Regions from separate parts of the Streptomyces sp. NPDC057743 genome, predicted to be linked through region 1. Evidence: riboswitches for the same ligand, from Rfam matches in the RefSeq annotation. Region 1 holds a riboswitch; the other holds the start of a gene.
The links. Region 1 has a riboswitch for cobalamin ahead of ACFVFQ_RS13955 (CoA-acylating methylmalonate-semialdehyde dehydrogenase). Riboswitches for the same ligand answer to the same signal wherever they lie in the genome.

Region 1 (3,366 bases):
TGCGGCGTCACGGTCTTCGGGCACTACTCGGTCTCCGCCGCCGCGTTCCTGGGCGGACTGGCGGCCCTGCTGATCGTCTACGCACTGGCGCGGGCCGGCGGTCGGATGACCACGGTCCGGCTGATCCTCGCCGGGGTCGCCACCGGACAGGTCCTGTCGGCCGTGGCCAGCTTCCTGATCGTCACCTCCGACCAGGCGCAGAAGGCCCAGTCGGCGCTCCAGTGGATGCTCGGCGGACTGGGCGGCACCGGTTGGGACGCCCTGTGGCTGCCGGCCGCCGCCGTACTGCTCGGTACCATCGCCCTGTTGGGCACCGCCAGGCACCTCAACGTGCTGCTGGCCGGCGACGAGGCCGCCGCCGCACTGGGGTTGAACGTCGGGCGCTTCCGGGCCCTGCTCTTCGTCCTGTGCGCCCTGCTGACCGGGGTGATGGTCGCGGTCAGCGGCGCGATCGGCTTCGTCGGGCTGATGATGCCGCACATCACCCGGCTGTTGGTCGGCGCCAACCACCGGCGCGCCCTGCCCGTCGCCGCGCTGCTCGGCGCGGCCTTCCTGATCTGTGCGGACCTGCTCGCCCGTACGGTGATCAGCCCCGAGGAGATCCCCGTGGGCATCGTCACCGCCCTGGCCGGCGGTCCCACCTTCCTGTGGCTGATGTACCGCAAGGGGTTGGCATGAGCGAGCGTAGCGAGCGCATCATGAGAAGGTGCGCGCCTCGCGAATGCGAGGGCGAGCGAAGCGAGTTCTCGGCATGAGCGAACTGCGCATCGAGTCGGTGACCGTCGAGGTGGCCGGCCGCACCCTGGTCGACTCCGTCTCACTGCGGGCCGGGCCGGGCGAGGTGGTCGGGCTCGTCGGCCCGAACGGGGCCGGCAAGTCCACCCTGCTGCGCACCTGTTACCGGGCGCTGCGGCCGAACTCCGGGCGCGTCCTGCTCGACGGCACGGACATCCGGCGCCTGCCGGCCCGTCAAGTCGCCCGCACGCTCGCCGCGGTGCTCCAGGAGATGCCCTCCGACTTCGGCCTGACCGCCCGGGACGTGGTGGCGATGGGGCGCGCCCCCTACCGCCGGGCGTTCCAGGCAGACAGCCGGGATGACACCGAGGCGGTCGGCGCCGCGTTGGCGTCGCTGGGCGTGGCCGAACTGGCCGACCGGCGCTTCGACCGGCTCTCCGGCGGCGAGAAGCAACGCGTGCTGATCGCCCGCGCACTGGCCCAACAACCCTCGGTCATGGTGCTCGACGAGCCGACCAACCACCTCGACCTGCGCCACCAACTCGACGCCCTGCGACTGGTCCGGACGCTCGGCGTCACCGCCGTCATCGCGGTCCACGACCTCAACCTCGCCGCGGCCTTCTGCGACCGCATCTGCGTCCTCGACCAGGGCCGCCTGCTCGCCGACGGCCCCCCGGAGGCGGTGCTGACCGAGGAGTTGATCGCCGAGGTCTACGGCGTGCGGACCGAGGTCAGCAGGCACCCGGCGAAGGGCAAGCCGCACATCGTCGTGCTGCCCTGAGTGGCGCCCGCCCCGGCCCCCTGCCTGTGGCCAGGCAGGGGGCCGGGGTTCAGGCAGGGGTAGATTTACTAGGACGTCCAACTATATATTCGAGGGCGAGGCCCACGGTGCAGGGAAGCCGGTGCGAATCCGGCACGGTCCCGCCACTGTTACCGGGGAGCGCGCCGTCGAGCAGTACGCCACTGACGTGGAGGCGGTCGGGAAGGCGGACGACGCGCGCTGATCCGGAAGTCAGGATACCGGCCGTGGGGCGTTCCGTGTTGTCCACGAGGATGGAGCAGACACGCATGGCACCGGTGCGTACCCGCGACCCTGGTCAACCGCCCGGACGGGCAACGAAGGCCGCCCCCGCGGCTCCCACCGTCTGAGCGGTCCCTCCGCCCTGCGCGATCCCGCGCCCCCACGGCCCGCCCGCCACCGCGCGCGGCGTGGTCCGGCGCGCCATCCCCGGATCCCACCTGACGAGAGCAGGCAACCATGGTCCGTGCACACAGCCCCCAACCCGCCCGCGAACTCACCCACTTCGTCGGCGGCAAGCCCACCCCGGGAACCTCGGGGGCCCACGGCGACGTCTACGACCCCAACACCGGCGAGGTCCAGGCCCGCGTCCCGCTCGCCACCCGCGGCGAGACCGAGGCCGCCATCACCGATGCCACCGAGGCCCAACGTGCCTGGGGCGAATGGAACCCCCAACGCCGGGCCCGAGTCCTGCTCCGCTTCCTCCAACTCGCCGACCGCGACAAGGACTCGCTGGCCCGCCTGCTCTCCTCCGAGCACGGCAAGACCCTCCCCGACGCCCACGGCGACCTCCAACGCGGCCTGGACGTCGTGGAGTTCGCCGCCGGCATCCCGCACCTGCTCAAGGGCGAGTTCAGCGACAATGCCGGCACCGGCATCGACGTGCACTCGCTGCGCTCCCCGATCGGCGTGGCCGCCGGGATCACCCCGTTCAACTTCCCCGCGATGATCCCCCTGTGGCAGGCCGCCCCCGCCCTGGCCTGCGGAAACGCCTTCATCCTCAAGCCCTCCGAGCGCGCCCCCTCGGTCCCGTACCGGATCGCCGAACTGTTCCTGGAGGCGGGCCTGCCGCCCGGCGTGCTCAACGTCGTCCACGGCGGCAAGGAAACCGTCGACACCCTGCTCACCGACCCCCGCGTCGGGGCGCTCGGCTTCGTCGGCTCCACCCCGATCGCCGCCCACGTCTACGCCACCGCCGCCGCCCACGGCAAGCGCGCCCAGTGCTTCGGCGGCGCCAAGAACCACCTGATCGTCATGCCGGACGCCGACCTCGACCAGGCCGTGGACGCCCTCATCGGCGCCGGCTACGGCTCCGCCGGCGAACGCTGCATGGCGGTCTCGGTCGCCGTACCCGTCGGACAGGACACCGCCGACGCCCTGGTCGCACGACTGACGGAGCGCATCGGCCAACTCCGCGTCGGCCGCAGCGACGACCCGGACGCCGACTTCGGGCCGCTGGTCGGCCGGGACGCCGTCGACCGGGTGCGCTCCTATGTCGACCTCGGCGTCGAAGAGGGCGCCGAACTCGCCGTCGACGGACGGGACTTCACCCTCCCCGGACACGCGGGCGGCTTCTTCGCCGGCCCGTCGCTCTTCGACCGCGTCACCCCGGACATGCGGATCTACCAGGAGGAGATCTTCGGCCCCGTCCTCTCCGTCGTCCGCGCCGCCGACTACGAAGAGGCGCTGCGGCTGCCCAGCGAGCACCCCTACGGCAACGGTGTCGCCCTCTTCACCCGCGACGGCGACACCGCCCGCGACTTCACCCGACGCGTCAACACCGGCATGGTCGGCGTCAACGTCCCCATCCCGGTCCCCGTCTCCTACTACAC
Region 2 (3,366 bases), on a different contig from region 1:
GCCAAGCTGGTCTCCCTCCTGGTCAAGGTCGGCGCCCTGGTCTTCGTCCTGACCATGGACAAGACCGTCGCCATCAACTTCCAACTGCTGGGCGGCATCTGGATCCTCCAGACCATGCCGGCGCTGGTGGGCGGGCTGTTCACCCGCTGGTTCCACCGCTGGGCGCTGCTGGCCGGTTGGGCGATCGGCATGCTCTACGGCACCCTGGCCGCGTACGGCGTGGCCAGCCCGACCCAGAAGCACTTCGGCGGCTCCAGCGCGCAGATCCCCGGCATCGGCGAGATCGGCTACATCGGCCTCACCGCCTTCGTGCTCAACGTGCTGGTGACGGTCGTGCTCACCCTCGTCCTGAAGGCCCTCAAGGCCCCCGAGGGCGTCGACGAGACCGCCCCCGGCGACTACACCGCCGACGTCGGCGACGAGGGCGTCACGGCCGACCTGCCGCCGGCCACGGCGGGGGCGCCGGGCGGGCACTGACCCCGAAATCCCCTACGGGCCGTCGGATATCCCCGGATACCCGGCGGCCCGCGGGCGTGGTGGGCACTCCCGCGGCGAGGGCGCCGCCGCCCTCAGTCGTCGGGAGTCGAGCTCCAGGCCCACGGGCGGCGGGAGGCGCAGCCGCGCACCGAACGGCACGGTGCGCCGCTCGGCATACCCCGCCCTCTGCGGCCGGCTGCGGACGACCAGTTCGCCCGCCTCCCGGTCGATCAGCAGCGAGACCGGGATGCCTGTGGCCGCGTACACCGCCGGCTTCACCGCTCGCGCGCATCGGTCGGTCTCCGGCTCGTACGAGGTGACCTCCACGGCCATCAACACCGGCGCCGGATCGGCCCATTCGCCCTGACCGACGAAGGCTTCGCTGGGGGCGAGCACACCGTCCACCCGGAGCCGATCGTCGCGGCACCGCCCGCCCGTTATGCCCTGCCCCGGGTGGAACCAGAGCTCGGGGCGCTGCGCGAGGGCACCGCGGGTCAGCCACTCCACGGCCAGGCCGCGGCCGCCGTCCATTCTCGCCTTGGGCCGCACCGTCCCGCCGATCAACTCAAGCCACGCGCCCTCCTCTTCGCGGGCGTGTATCCGGGCGATCTCCTCGAAGTGCTCGGGGGACGTGCGCGGCAGCCGATCGGCGGGCGGGGTCATGGAACCTCCTCCTTCCAACGGTCAGGCGGAACGGGGCGATCGGAGCCGGACGGCGGGAGCCGTGCGACTACTGCTCTCGACCATAGCGGCGGGCACTGACAGTCACCGCCGCGCGCCAACACCCCTTCCCCACAACCCGGTTGCCCCCGCCACACTGACCCCATGGACATCACGATCAGGCCCATACGCCAGGCGGAGTTCGAGACGGTCGGGGAGTTGGTGGTCCAGGTGTACCTGGCCGACGGGTTGCTCAGCGGGGCGGACGACCCGTATGCGGCGGTGCTGCGGCGGGTGGCGCACCGGGCCGAACACGCCGAGATATGGGTGGCCGTTGACGGGAAGAACGAGGCGGACGGCGCGGTTGTGGGTGCTGTGACATTCGCCGCGTACGGCAGTCCGTACGCGGAGTTGGCCGGGCCCGGCGAGGGCGAGTTCCGGATGCTGGCGGTCCGCGATGAGGGGCGCGGGCACGGCGTCGGCGAGGCGCTGGTGCGGGCCTGCCTTGAGCGGGCCCGGGGGCTCGGGCTGCGCGCCATGGTGCTGTCGAGCCAGCGGCACCTGCTGCCGGCGCACCGGCTCTACCGGCGGCTGGGGTTCGCGCGGGCGGCCGGGCGGGACTGGGAGCCGGTGCCGGGCCTGCGCCTGTGGGCGTTTGCCCGGGAGCTGACCTGACGGCTTGTTTCCGGCCCCGCAAGGCGGTGCGGCCGTTCGCACCCGCGCAGGGACCACATGAGGTGCGACACAAGATGTGGGGCTGCGCGCGGGGAGCAACACAAGATGTATGCTCGTCCTCGCTGTCGTCGCAGGGGAATCCGGTGCGAATCCGGAACTGTCCCGCAACGGTATGAGAGCGCAGGACACGGCCAGTTTCTGGCGGTCTTACGCGCTCACGAGTCCGAAGACCTGCCGATGGTACGTCCGCACCGCCACTGGTGCGGCGTCGAGACGTCCGGGCCCCGAGGGATGGGTTGGTGGACGGAGCGCGGCCGGCCCGCGCACCCCCGGTTCGCCGCGGGGTGCCCTCTTGCCTGCCCGCGCACCGCCCCTGCTGCGCCCTCCGGCCCCCCGCCGAGTGAGGGAGAGCATCAGGTGACCATCGCGCCAACGGAGCCCGCGTCAGACGCCGAGGTCGTGCAGCCCGCGGTGGCCGCGCCTCCCGTGGCCGAAGACGGCCCGGGCGTCGCCCTGCTGCGCACGCTGACCGAGCTGACCGCGGACCTGACCGCCACCGACCCGGGCAAGGTGGCCGCCGCCGCGCTCCGCGGCCGCCATCCCGGCTCCGACGCGGCCGAGTTGCGGTCCCTGGCCACCGAGGCCGCGGCCGGGCTGATCGGCGACGAGCCGCAGTACTCCAAGCTGGCCGCGCGCCTGCTCACCCTCGCCATCGCCGAGGAGGCTGCCGGCCAGGGCGCCACGTCCTTCTCCGCCTCGATCGCGGTCGGCCACCGGGAGGGGCTGATCGCGGACGCCACCGCGGAGTTCGTCGCCGCGCACGCCGAGCGGCTGGACGCCCTGGTGGACGGGGCGTTGGCCGCCGGCGCTGACGACCGCTTCGGGTACTTCGGGCTGCGCACCCTCCAGTCGCGCTACCTGCTGCGCCACCCCACCACCCGCAACGTGGTCGAGACGCCCCAGCACTTCCTGCTGCGGGTGGCCTGCGGCCTGGCCGAGGACACCTCCGAGCGGGCGCTGGCGGATGTCGCCGAGCTGTACCGGATGACCAGCACGCTCTCCTACCTGCCGTCCTCCCCCACGCTGTTCAACTCCGGTACCCGGCACCCGCAGATGTCCTCCTGCTACCTGCTGGACTCCCCGCTGGACGAGCTGGACTCCATCTACGACCGCTACCACCAGGTGGCCCGGCTCTCCAAGCACGCCGGCGGCATCGGGCTGTCGTACTCCCGCATCCGCGCCCGCGGTTCGCTGATCCGCGGCACCAACGGGCACTCCAACGGCATCGTGCCGTTCCTGCGCACCCTGGACGCGTCGGTCGCGGCGGTCAACCAGGGCGGTCGTCGCAAGGGCGCGGCCTGCGTCTACCTGGAGTCCTGGCACGCCGACATCGAGGAATTCCTGGAGCTGCGGGACAACACCGGCGAGGAGGCCCGCCGGACCCACAACCTCAACATCGCGCACTGGATCCCCGACGAGTTCATGCGCCGGGTCGAGGCGGACGCCAACTGGTCGCTGTTCTCCCCCGCGGACGTGCCCGAGCTGGTCGACCTG

Region 2: linked by a shared signal. The riboswitch ahead of ACFVFQ_RS24245 (ribonucleoside-diphosphate reductase subunit alpha) and the one ahead of ACFVFQ_RS13955 (CoA-acylating methylmalonate-semialdehyde dehydrogenase) in region 1 are both predicted to bind cobalamin.

Annotation. Positions count from the first base shown of each region.
Region 1 covers NZ_JBHVJX010000010.1:154,433-157,798, reverse strand. Annotated here, with positions in the region: gene ACFVFQ_RS13965 (FecCD family ABC transporter permease) at 1-678, shown strand, start outside; gene ACFVFQ_RS13960 (ABC transporter ATP-binding protein) at 752-1,516, shown strand; cobalamin riboswitch at 1,598-1,779, shown strand; gene ACFVFQ_RS13955 (CoA-acylating methylmalonate-semialdehyde dehydrogenase) at 1,994-3,366, shown strand, end outside.
Region 2 covers NZ_JBHVJX010000021.1:128,428-131,793, reverse strand. Annotated here, with positions in the region: gene mctP (monocarboxylate uptake permease MctP) at 1-477, shown strand, start outside; gene ACFVFQ_RS24255 (Uma2 family endonuclease) at 490-1,140, opposite strand; gene ACFVFQ_RS24250 (GNAT family N-acetyltransferase) at 1,303-1,812, shown strand; cobalamin riboswitch at 1,905-2,066, shown strand; gene ACFVFQ_RS24245 (ribonucleoside-diphosphate reductase subunit alpha) at 2,230-3,366, shown strand, end outside.